DNA from 3 places in the Anaerosinus sp. genome. Region 3 is predicted to be linked to each of the others. Evidence: predicted binding sites of a transcription regulator. Region 3 holds the regulator's gene; each other region holds the start of a gene.
The links. Region 3 encodes HrcA, which represses chaperone genes, less so after heat shock. Its sites were predicted from a motif close to TGTTAGCACTCNNNNNNNNNGAGTGCTAACA; they were not measured.
Positions count from the first base shown of each region.

Region 1: htpG (molecular chaperone HtpG) is a predicted target of HrcA. The motif match lies at 2,063-2,093, and genes of this name have one in related genera.
Region 2: groES (co-chaperone GroES) is a predicted target of HrcA. The motif match lies at 2,399-2,429, and genes of this name have one in related genera.

Region 1 is NZ_CBDNNH010000017.1:47,813-52,111, forward strand. It holds gene ACWZFG_RS07960 (methyl-accepting chemotaxis protein) at 1-1,528, shown strand, start outside; gene ACWZFG_RS07965 (DUF4405 domain-containing protein) at 1,714-1,971, shown strand; gene htpG (molecular chaperone HtpG) at 2,121-4,058, shown strand.
Region 2 is NZ_CBDNNH010000002.1:217,635-221,933, forward strand. It holds gene ACWZFG_RS01385 (histidine kinase N-terminal domain-containing protein) at 97-1,521, shown strand; gene ACWZFG_RS01390 (ANTAR domain-containing response regulator) at 1,522-2,106, shown strand; gene groES (co-chaperone GroES) at 2,472-2,756, shown strand; gene groL (chaperonin GroEL) at 2,803-4,299, shown strand, end outside.
Region 3 is NZ_CBDNNH010000003.1:95,269-99,567, reverse strand. It holds gene ACWZFG_RS02545 (TCP-1/cpn60 chaperonin family protein) at 1-1,508, opposite strand, end outside; gene hrcA (heat-inducible transcriptional repressor HrcA) at 1,582-2,613, opposite strand; gene hemW (radical SAM family heme chaperone HemW) at 2,718-3,878, opposite strand; gene lepA (translation elongation factor 4) at 3,871-4,299, opposite strand, start outside.

The DNA of each region.
Region 1 (4,299 bases), on a different contig from region 3:
AAAACAAGCAGCAGATTTAGTAAGAGAGCTGCGCTATGATGATGGCAAAGGATATTTTTGGATTGATACAGCAGAGGGGATAAATGTTGTTTTATTAGGACGCCCGGCAGAAGGAAAATCTAGAATTAATGATGTTGACCCGAATGGTGTATACTACATAAAAGAAATCCTTCAAAATGGACAAAAAGATGGTGGTGGCTATTCGGAATATTCTTTTCCAAAGCCTGGTGAAAGTGAGCCATTAAAAAAACGTGCATATAGTATAGCGTACAAGCCTTATAATTGGGTAATTGGCACAGGGAACTGGGTGGATGAAATCGATAAAAAATCAGCAATCTATAATGAGAGCCTTAATGAAAATTTGAAAAAAGATATTTTACTTGCTATAGGTATTCTGATTGTAATTCAAATGATTGTTTTATTTATTTCAGTTTATATTGGACGATATTTTGCTGCACCAATTATTGCTGCGACGAATAAAATTGATAAGTATTCAAAAGGCGATTATTCCCATGATGGAAGTTTAGCAGTTTTTCAGCGAAAAGATGAAATTGGCACGATGATTAAAGCACTCTATCTTTTAGATTTAAATATGCGAAATTTATTAAAGTCAATTTCAAGCTCTTCTGAGCATGTAGCATCTGCATCAGAAGAACTCACAGCAAGTGCGGACCAATCGGCTTTAGTTAGTGGACAAATTGCAACATCTATTACAGACGTAGCAGCTTCCTCAAATCAACAAGTGGATGCGATAAACTCTGTCTCTTCCGTTGTTCAGCAATTATCTGCAAGCATTGAAGAAGCATCGGCAAATGCATCTCTGTCAGCAGATAAAGCTTCTCAAGCAGCTGAGACCGCTAAAACAGGTGGTGCGGATGTATATAATGCAATTAATCAAATGAATTTAATTGAAGCTGCAGTGAATGATTCAGCAGAAGTGGTAAGAAAATTAGGAGAACGGTCAAAAGAAATCGGAATGATTGTTGATACAATTTCAGGAATTGCTGGACAAACTAATTTATTGGCACTAAATGCAGCAATAGAAGCGGCACGTGCGGGAGAACATGGACGTGGCTTTGCAGTTGTTGCTGAAGAAGTAAGAAAACTTGCAGAGCAATCACAAGATGCAGCAAAACAAATTGCAAATTTAATTCATGAAATTCAAGGTGATACAGATAATGCTGTACTTTCTATGGATAAAGGTACAAAAGAAGTGCAAGATGGAACAAAAGTAGTGATCAGTGCGGGAGAATCGTTTAAGGAAATTGTAAATTTAGTAGAAAGTGTTGCACAGCAATCTAGAGGGATTGCTGCAACGATTCATGAAATGGCTACAGGAACAGAACAAATTGTAATTTCTGTACAGTCAATTGATGAAAGGACAAAAAGAGTAGCTGAAGAATCAGAAACGGTATCAGCAGCAACTGAAGAACAAACTGCATCTGTTAATGAAATTGCTACAGCTAGTCAGTCCTTAGCGACGATGGCACAAAAACTACAAGTGGAAGTAAATAAATTTAAAATTTAGACAAATAATTATGGGTAAAGGTTGTAGTTTTTACTGCAACCTTTATTTTATAAAATAGTTATATAAAGAAGGCTTTCAGATAAGATTTATTTTTGTTGAAAATCCATTAAATAGAATGATTTTGTCATATTTTTGTCGTGAATTTTTGATAAAATAACTTCAAGAAATAGGCAGAGGTGATAATAATGAATAAAAATTTACGTTTTTTATATTGTATGAATTGGACATTGCTTATCATTGGCATCGTTTGTCTAGTTACGGGTTATATTTTAGATTTTCATATTTTCCGTGAGATCTTTGTTCGATCAACAATGGGAATTTTTAAACAGGTGCATAAATGGAGCGGTTATTTTTTCACAGCGTTCTTACTTTGGCATTTGCTTAATAAATGGGGATGGTTTAGCGGAATGACAAAAAAATTAAAAGAAATAAAAGAGGAGTAGAGTTTAAATTATGCTAAAATTTCTTGAAGATTTAGCATAATTTTTTTATCAGATATTGATTTCAACGCAAAATCGCGGTATTATATCAATAGATTAGCACTCACGACGTTAGAGTGCTAACAATAATACTGAAAAAAGGGGTTTGAATAATGGCAAAAGAAATGCGCGAGTTTCAAGCTGAAACGAAACAATTACTGGACTTGATGGTTCATTCTATTTATACGAATCGTGAAATATTTTTGAGGGAATTGATATCTAATGCGTCAGATGCGATTGATAAACTTCGTTTTGAATCATTGACGAATAAAGAATTACTAGAAGGCAAAGAAGATTTTGAAATTTTCTTAGTCCCAGATAAAGAGAGTCATACATTAACGATTTCTGATAATGGGATTGGGATGACTTATGATGAAGTGATTGAAAATGTCGGAACGATTGCAAAATCAGGCACAAAAGCATTTTTAGAAAAATTAAAAGAAGAAAAAGAATCTACGACGGATAAAGATTTAATTGGACAATTTGGTGTAGGTTTTTATTCTGCATTTATGGTAGCGGAAAAAGTAACTTTAATCACACGCAAAGCCGGCGAAACGAAAGCAGTAAAATGGGAATCCACAGGTGACGGTAGTTACAGTATTGAAGAAACGGAAAAAGAAACGCGTGGGACAAGCATCATTTTAACGCTTGGTGAAGAATTCTATGGTGATAAAGCAGAGGAAGACTTTACGAATGAATATGCTTTAAAAGCATTAGTAAAAAAATATTCCGATTACGTTCGCTTCCCAATTAAAATGAATTTTGAACTTGAAGAAACACCAAAAGATGATGAAGGAAAAGAAATTGAAGGGGCTGAAAAAGTAAAACGTATTGAAGTACGTACATTGAATTCTATGCGTCCACTTTGGACAAAGAATAAGAGCGAAATAAAACCAGAAGAGTACACTGAGTTTTATAAAAATTTATTCCATGAGTGGGAAGAACCGTTTGAAGTGATTCATTCCAAAGCAGAAGGTACAGTGGAATATACGACGATGTTATTCCTGCCAAAACGTGCACCATATAATTTATATCATACGGATTATGAACCTGGCATTCAATTATATTCTCGTCATGTATTTATCATGGATAAATGTAAAGAATTATTGCCAGATTACTTACGGTTCGTGCGTGGGCTTGTAGATTCACCAGATTTTTCTTTGAACATTTCTCGTGAACTTTTACAACAAAGTCGTGAATTAAAATTAATTGGGAAAAATCTTGAAAAGAACGTATTGAAGACTTTAGATAAAATGCTTAAAAATGAGCGTGAAAGATATGAAACGTTCTGGAATGAGTTCGGGAAATCCTTTAAAATTGGCGTCTACACTGCTCCTCAAGATAGCAGCAAATTAAAAGACTTATTGCTATTTGCTACATCTAAAGAAGGCACAGCCCTTACAACATTAAAAGAATATATAGAAAGAATGCCGGAAAGTCAAAATTTAATTTACTATGCAACTGGTAAAGATGCAGCTACTATTGAAAGATTACCGCAAATGGAATTATTGAAAGAAAAGGGCATTGAAGTTCTATACTTATATGATAATGTAGATGAATTTGCTATTGAAGCATTACGTGAATATGGTGATAAGAAATTCCATTCTGTAAGTCGTGGCGATTTAAATCTCGATGATGTAGAATCACAAGAAGTTAAGAAAGAAACAGAAACAATTGCGAAAGATAACGAAGATTTAATCAAGGCAGTGAAAGAAAATTTAGAAGGCAAAATTGCTGATGTGAAAATTAGTAACCGTCTAAAATCAAGCGCTGTTTGTTTAGTCAGCGGCGATAACGGCATCAGCTTGTCAATGGAACAGGTTTTTGCTGAAGCAAATAATCCAATGTTTAAAGCAAGTCGTATTTTAGAAATCAATCCACATCATGAAGTATTTAGCAGGCTACAATCACTTCATAATGGCGAGCAGAACGATACCTTTAAAGATTACTGTGAAATGCTTTATGCACAAGCTTTATTGATTGAAGGCATCTTGCCAGAAGATCCAATTGGTTTTGCAAATAAAATTGCAAAATTGATGGCGGACAAGTAATTTTAGGTAAGGTTAGTTTTTCAAAGAATTTTCAAAGAAAACTATAAGATAATAGAAGATGTAGATGAACCCATTTACTTCATCACAAATGTACTTACCTCACTAAGTACACACATCCATTTTATCTTATTCGAAAATAATCAGAGCTTTGGCTCTGATTATTTTTGTTTGTATAGCCATGAAAAAAGTGCCTGCAATGGCACTTTTTATCCAGAGATAGGATTCAGATAAATTGAAAACG
Region 2 (4,299 bases), on a different contig from region 3:
GATCAAGCTACTTTAAATTACTAATCAATCCCAGAGGATTTGATTTTTTTTCATTGAATAAAATAATTTTAAATATTATTTATTGGAGTGATATCTGTGAGCTCTATTATAGATATGTGCCATATGATGACGACATTATCAGTTGTGCAAATGGATATTTTAGATAAACTACATAGTGTATATCCGATTGTTGCAGATATTGCCCATGCACAGCTTACTGTTTATGTAAAATCGTCGGAAGTAAAGAAACTATTAATTATTTCTCAAATCAAACCTAATACGAATTTTAGTCAATATCGCGCTAATAATAAACTTGAATCTCAGGTAAGAATTGCTGAGGAGCCATTAGTTTGGCATACGTTGTCTACTGGTGAAACACTGCAAGGAAAACGTGAATGGGCTTGGGGTCTTATGATGGATATGTATACCTACCCGATTTATGATTATTATGGAAAGATTATTGCATGTGTAAGTTTTGAGACAAATTGGAAAGATTTAAAAATTAAAGGATATAGTTACTTATTGGAAACTGCTTATGCAATTATATCAAATGCAAGTTTTCCGATAGATTATGAATTATACCGTTCTTTGTCGGCGAGTGATGGAATTGTCATTACAGATAAGCATAGTAAGATTACATTTGCTAATACCGCAGCAAGAAGTATCTATAAAGTCCTTGGTGTAGGTGAAATGGTAGGGCATCATATGTTTGATCGCGAAATTACGATGCATATAAAAAAAGAAACGACACTTGTTCAAAGACCGCATGAAAAGGAATTAGAAATTGGGAACTTAGTTTTAATTCAAAGAAGTATACCAATTTATGAAAATCAGAGATTATTTAGGACAGTTATTATTGTTTCTGATGTTACGGAATTAAAAAAGAAAGAAAAAGAATTAATTATAAAATCTGCGGTTATTCAAGAAATTCACCATCGTGTAAAAAACAATTTGCAAACGATAGCTAGTTTATTGAGATTGCAATCAAGAAGGACAAATTCACCGGAAGTAAAGGCTGCCTTGAAAGAAAGTGTGAATCGTATTTTGAGCATTTCTGTTGTCCATGAATTTCTATCTCAGCAAGATGCTGAAATTATTGATGTAGTTGAAGTAGCAAAAAATATTCTTGATTTAGTTATGCAGAATATGCTCGAACCGGACTTTAAGCTCGAAACAAAATTTAAAGGGGAAACGATTATTTTACCATCTGAACATGCTAGTAGTTTAGCGCTGGTAATGAATGAACTTATACAGAACTCTATTGAGCATGGATTTATTGGTTGTAATGAAGGTGTTATTGGACTTAATATTGTCAGAGAAAGCGATAATTATCTTATTGACTTATATGATAATGGGACAGGATTGCCAGAAGCCTTTCAAAAACATGCATCAAAAAGTTTAGGACTGCAAATTGTCCGCACATTAATTGAAGATGACTTAGGTGGGACATTTGAACTTTACAGTGATAAAGGAACACATGCGCGCATAAATATTCCAAGAAAAATGGGAGGAGGCAGGTAAATGGAGAGTTTACGAATTGTAATTGCCGATAATGAATCTATTATTCGCATGGATTTAAAAGAAATTCTTGAGGAAGCTGGGCATGAGGTTATTGGAGAGGCTACAGACGGGATAAAAGCGATTGATCTTACTCGTAAATATAAACCGGATTTAATTATTATGGATATAAAAATGCCAGAGATGGATGGAATTACGGCGGCGAAAACGATCGCAAATGAAAAACTTGCACCCGTACTCTTACTTACGGCTTTTAGCCAAAAAGAAATTGTTGATCGTGCCAAAGATTCGGGTGTTTTAGCATATCTAGTGAAACCAGTAAAAGAAAGTAATCTTTTTCCGGCGATGGAGATCGCAATTTCAAGATTTCGTGAAATTGCTCAATTAGAGCAAGAATTAGATGATGTTAAAAACTCTTTAGAGATGCGAAAGCTGCTTGACCGTGCAAAAGGCATACTAATGGATGCGTATGGAATTAATGAAAGTGAGGCATATAGAAGAATTCAGCAATATAGTATGGCGAAAAGAAAAACGATTAAGGAAGTAGCAAAATCAATTATAGATTCAGTTTTGAAAAAAAATAGATAGTTTTATTCTTAATGAAAAATTGGAGATGGAACTTTTTAAAAATAAATGTGCTGAAATAATTCCATTGTAATTTTTATATGTATAAATAAGGGGAAAGTATCATATAATTTTAGTATGGGTTCTATTCTATTGGGGATTTGGGGTAAAAATTAGCATGAGGAAGTAAAATGGAGAAATTCTAAAAGAATAATAGATTTTTATTACTTTTTGAAAAAAATTTTTTTATAAAAAGTCTAAAATTTTGTTTATTGCTATTGATTTTTGGCAATGAATTATATATTATGAATTATGTAATTAGCACTCACATATAAAGAGTGCTAACAAAATAATAATAATTTTATTAAAATAAAGGGAGGCAAACCAACATGATTAAGCCATTAGGCGACAGAGTTGTTATCGAAGTTGTAGCAGGAGATATGAAAACTGCAAGTGGTATCGTATTGCCTGATAGTGCAAAAGAAAAACCACAAGAAGGTAAAGTATTAGCTGTTGGTACTGGTAAAGTATTAGATAATGGTCAACGTGTAGCATTAGATGTTAAAGTTGGCGATAAAGTTATCTTCTCTAAATATGCTGGAACAGAAGTGAAAGCACAAGGACAAGATTATTTAATCGTTAGCGAAAGAGACATTTTAGCTATTGTTGAATAATTTCTTTTCATTTACTATTTAAATATTTATAGGAGGCAAATACATAATGGCAAAACAAATTTTGTTTGATGAAGAAGCTCGCCGTGCATTGGAAAAAGGTGTAGATGCTTTAGCCAATGCGGTAAAAGTAACTTTAGGACCTAAAGGTCGTAACGTTGTACTGGACAAAAAGTTTGGTGCTCCAACAATTACAAATGATGGTGTTACGATTGCTCGTGATATCGAATTAGAAGACCCATTTGAAAACATGGGTGCACAATTAGTGAAAGAAGTTGCAACAAAAACAAATGATGTTGCTGGTGATGGTACAACAACTGCAACTTTACTTGCACAAGCAATGATTCATGAGGGTATGCGTAATGTTGCTGCCGGTGCTAATCCGATGATTATCAGAAAAGGTATCGAAAAAGCAGTAACTGCATTAGTTGGTGAAATCAAAAACAATGCACATAAAGTAGAAGGTAAAGATGCGATTGCTCAAGTTGCTTCTATTTCAGCTGCCGATGATGAAACTGGTAAATTAATCGCTGAAGCTATGGAAAAAGTGGGTAAAGACGGTGTTATCACTGTTGAAGAGTCCAAAGGTATGGGCACTAGCCTTTCCGTAGTAGAAGGTATGCAATTTGATCGTGGATATATTTCTCCATACATGGTAACAGATACTGATAAAATGGAAGCTGTATTCAATGATCCATATATCTTAATTACAGATCGTAAAATTTCTGCAATTGCTGATATTTTACCTGTACTTGAAAAAGTTGTACAACAAGGTAAAGAATTAGTAATTATTGCTGAGGATGTTGAAGGCGAAGCTCTTGCAACATTAGTTGTAAACAAACTTCGTGGTACATTTAAAGCTTTAGCAGTGAAAGCACCTGGCTTCGGTGATCGTCGTAAAGCTATGCTTGAAGATTTAGCTATTTTAACTGGTGCAAGTGTAATTACAGAAGAATTAGGACGTAAATTAGACAGCGTAGAACTTGAAGATTTAGGGCGCGCTCGTCAAGTACGTGCGAATAAAGAAGAAACTACTGTGGTTGATGGTGCTGGTGATGCTAGTCAAATCAAAGCGCGCGTAGAACAAATCAAGGTTCAAATTCAAGATACTACTTCTGATTTTGATAGAGAAAAACTTCAAGAACGTCTTGCTAAATTAGCTGGTGGTGTAGCTGTTATCGAAGTTGGTGCAGCTACCGAAGTAGAATTAAAAGAAAAGAAACTTCGTATTGAAGATGCATTAAATGCAACTCGTGCTGCAGTTGAAGAAGGTATTGTAGCTGGTGGTGGTACTACATTTATCGATATTCTTCCTGTACTTGACACAATTGAAGTAACTGGTGATGTAAAAACTGGTGTATTAATTGTAAAACGTGCAATTGAAGAACCTGTTCGCCAGATTGCAAACAATGCAGGTCTTGAAGGCTCTGTTGTCGTTGAAAACGTGAAAAAATCTGGTAAAGGCATTGGATTCAATGCTTTAACTGAAGAATATATCGATATGATTGCTGCTGGTATCGTAGATCCAGCGAAAGTAACTCGTTCA
Region 3 (4,299 bases):
GTGCCTATTCTTAAAATTGAAATTGCAATTTCACCAGCACTCTTTATAGCATAGTATTTTACTAATGCTGGATCAACTATTCCCTTGGAAATCATATCAGTAATCTTACCATTATCACAATCAACTCCCAATGCTCCATTTTGTTTGTCAAATTGAGCACCGATGACTTCCTCCACTTTTTCTAATGGATGATATCCAGCATTTTTTATTATTTGAGACAATGGAGCCTTTAACGCTTGCACAACGCATTCAACTCCATAGTCAATCATCCCTGCAAATTCCTTTTTACGGCTTTTTAAGTTGCGTGCTAACATAATTTCAGCAGCACCGCCCCCCGCAACATATCCACCTTTTACAGCAGCCTGAACACTTGAAGCAGCATCTTTCGCAATTCGCTCTTTTTCACCAGCAATTTGTTCCGTCGCTGCACCAACTAATATTGCCGCTGTCGGTATTCCTTTGCCGCCAAGAACGCGAACTTGCTGTAATTTTTCATCTTCAATTACAGATTCGGCATAACCTAAATATTTTTCTAACTCACTGAGTGATTTTTTTAACCCAGTTCTTTTTAGCTTGCGGGCACCAACATGCTCTGCTACCCGATTTAGGATTTCGTTTTCCACACGTCTTAATATCATAACGCCTGCATCTGTTAAAACTTCTTCAGCATCAGAATTTACTCCACGGTCAACTAAAACGAATTTAACACCTAAATCAATAATTTTTTGTAAATTCTCTTTAAATTCAGCTTGCTGTTTCATGTATTGCTGAAATCCACTTTCAGTTCCCAAAGCTTCACTGCTCATTGTTTCAATCTCTAAAGCATCATCAATCACTAAAATCTTAACCGATTCTAATGTATGCGGCATCTCAGTATTCATTCGCTTTTGATGAATCAATACACCACCAAAAACTTCATTTTCTACACCATTTTGCGAATACACGATATCTGACAGTTTAAACTTTGCATCACAAAGCTTATCTTTTCCTATAAGCTTTGCCGCTTTTATGACCATATCCGCAACATCATTATATTTGCGCCCAGCAATTATAGCAATATTGTATAAATATGGATCATCTAAGGAGATCACTTTATGACTACAGCTTTCTATTAACTCTAAGGATGATTGAATTCCATAGGCAATTCCATCAATTAATTTGGCTACAGGAACACCCCGAATAACTTTATCTAAGCCTTCTGAAACTAAACTGCTTGCAACAATCGTCGCTGTCGTCGTTCCATCGCCAACTTTCTCCTGCTGATTTTTAGCGATAGCAATCATCATTTGCGCGGCTGGATGATCTACTTCCATTTGCTCTAAAATCGTCACGCCATCATTCGTAACGATTACACCACCATCACGATCCACAAGCATTGTATCAAGTCCTTTAGGACCAATTGTGCCCTCTACTGCACTTTTTACAGCCCGAATTGCACTTACATTAGTCGTCAATGCCGCTAGTTTGTCTTCAACTTCAGCACTGCTTTCCGCTTGCTTCAACGCCATTAATTATAACCTCCAAAATCATCAGAGTTTCATCATTTCTACACTAGAAATTATTATGTACTATAGGCAATGCCTATAGTTTGTATTGTGTTAATATCTTTTCTAAATTGTTGTGCATAAATTCTAATAGTGACATTACTTTGCCATATTCCATCCTCGTTGGTCCAAGAACAGCAATCGAGCCAATGACTTGCCCCTCTAATTTATACGTTGCACGAATGATGCTACAATCCTTAATTCCACTATACTTATTCTCTTGACCAATTGTCACGATAATCCCCTGCTCATTTTCATGAGAGTTTAATAAATCGCATAAGAGCTGCTCCTCTTCAAGCATATTAAGAAGATTTTGCATTTTTTCGACATCACGAAACTCTGGCTGGTTTATTAACTGTGTAGTTCCGCCCATATAAAGGCGTTCCTTTTTTTCAACTGTCAGCGCACGAGCAATCATATCAATCGCACACTCAAATAAATCAGTATCAGCCATAACTTCCGCTTTAATTTTTCTTAATACGGATGGCTTAATAGATTCCAATGAACGACCTGCTAAATGTTTGTTAATAACACCAGCAATCAATTGTAAATCTTCTACTGCCGCACCTTTCGGTATCGTCATCAATTTATTTTCAACGAAACCAGCATCAGTCATAATAACAACAATCACACGTTTTTCATCAAGTGGTAAAAATTGCAGATACCTAAAATTTGCCTGTGATAACTGTGGCGCTAAAACTAAAGAAATATTTTTTGTCAGCCTTGATATAATCTTAGCTGTTTCTTGAAATACTTCTTCAGCACGCTTGGCTTTTGCCTTATACCAGTTACTGATTAAATTCATTTCATTTTCTGTAATAGCCTCAGGAGCTAACAAGTCATCAACATAGAGCCGATACCCTTTTACCGAAGGAATACGCCCAGACGACGTATGAAGCTGTTCCAGATAACCAAGCAATTCTAAATCAGCCATTTCATTGCGAATTGTCGCCGAACTTACCCCCAAGTCATATTTACGGGCAATCGTTCTTGATCCAATAGGCTCTGCGGTGGAAATATAGTCATTAATAATCGCACGAAGAATTTTCTGCTTTCGTTCATCAAGCATCTTCCCACCTCCTATTGTTAGCACTCTACACCAGTGAGTGCTAATGTCTAATTAGAAAATACCACTCATTCGTACGATTGTCAAGGCGTTATTATTTATTTTCTTTAGGAATCTAATAAAAATTCACAAAAAACCTGGTTACCATATTTCATTCCTAAGGAAGTTAAAAAAATTTGTCCATTCAATTCGGATAGTAATTTTTTTCTTTTTAAATTTTCAATAGTATCTCCATACAAATCTTTTAATTCATATCCAAAGGTATCCATAAATTCTCGGCAACTAATTCCCGTTTTTTTTCTTAACCCTAAAAAACAAAACTCTTCCACTTTATCTTTATGACTAAGAAGTTCTTCGTGCGCCACTGCATTACGTTCCCATTTTATTTTTTGTATATATTTTTCAACCTGCTGTTCATTATAAAACCTTTTATTTTGAAAACAAGAATGTGCTGCTGCTCCCAGTCCTATATACGGCAAACACTGCCAATATTTCAAATTATGACGACTTTCAAAACCAGCTTTTGCAAAGTTAGAAATTTCGTAGCGCTCAAATCCAAATGCCGGTAACTGCTTCATTACAAATTCATACATTTTATCTTCCAATGTTTCATCTGGCAAAAAAAGTTTATTTTGTTCTTCTAATTTTGCAAAGACTGTTCCCTCTTCCACTTTTAACCCATACACAGAAATATGCTGAATTGGCAACTTTATAGCCTCTCTAACACTGTATTCCACCTCATCCAGCGTTTGCTTCGGCAACCCATACATCAAATCTAAACTAATATTTTTAAATCCAATACTTGCCGCGTCACAAACAATCTGCCGTGCCTCATCTGCCGTATGAATACGCCCGATTCTTTTTAAAAGAGGATCTTGAAAGCTTTGCACACCAAAACTTATCCTATTTACACCAAATTCATATAGCCTGTATAATCCTTCTCGGTTTATCGTTTGTGGATTTACTTCTATCGTAAATTCGACATCATTTGTTAGCTTAAATTTTTTTTGTATCGTTTGTATCAAATTCGTCAGCAGGTGTATCGGCAATACCGTTGGTGTCCCACCGCCAATATAAACTGTATTTATTGAATAGGCAGATAAAAGACCGCCCTGTAAAGCAATCTCGCTAGACAAGGCGGTTATATATTCATCTTGGAGTCCTTCCTTATTTGCATAGGAAGGAAAATCACAATAAAAACATTTTTGCTGACAAAATGGAATATGCAAATATAAACCTAATTGCATCTTCTCACCTTCATCAATCAATTTTTAAAATAGCCATAAATGCTTCTTGTGGTATTTCCACGCTACCTACAGACTTCATGCGTTTTTTACCCTCTTTTTGCTTTTCAAGCAATTTACGTTTACGTGAAATATCTCCACCATAACATTTTGCCAGTACATCTTTACGCATCGCTTTGACCGTTTCGCGTGCAATTACTTTATTTCCTATTGCCGCCTGAATCGGAATTTCAAACATTTGCTTCGGAATAATCCCTTTTAATTTTTCAGCCAATTGACGTCCTCGATATGCAGCCTTGTCTTTGTGTACAATCACTGACAATGCATCAACAGGTTCACCGTTTAATAAAATGTCCAGTTTCACTAATATAGAAGTCTGGTAATCCGTTAACTCGTAATCAAGTGAAGCATAACCTCTAGTGGAGGATTTTAAGCGATCAAAATA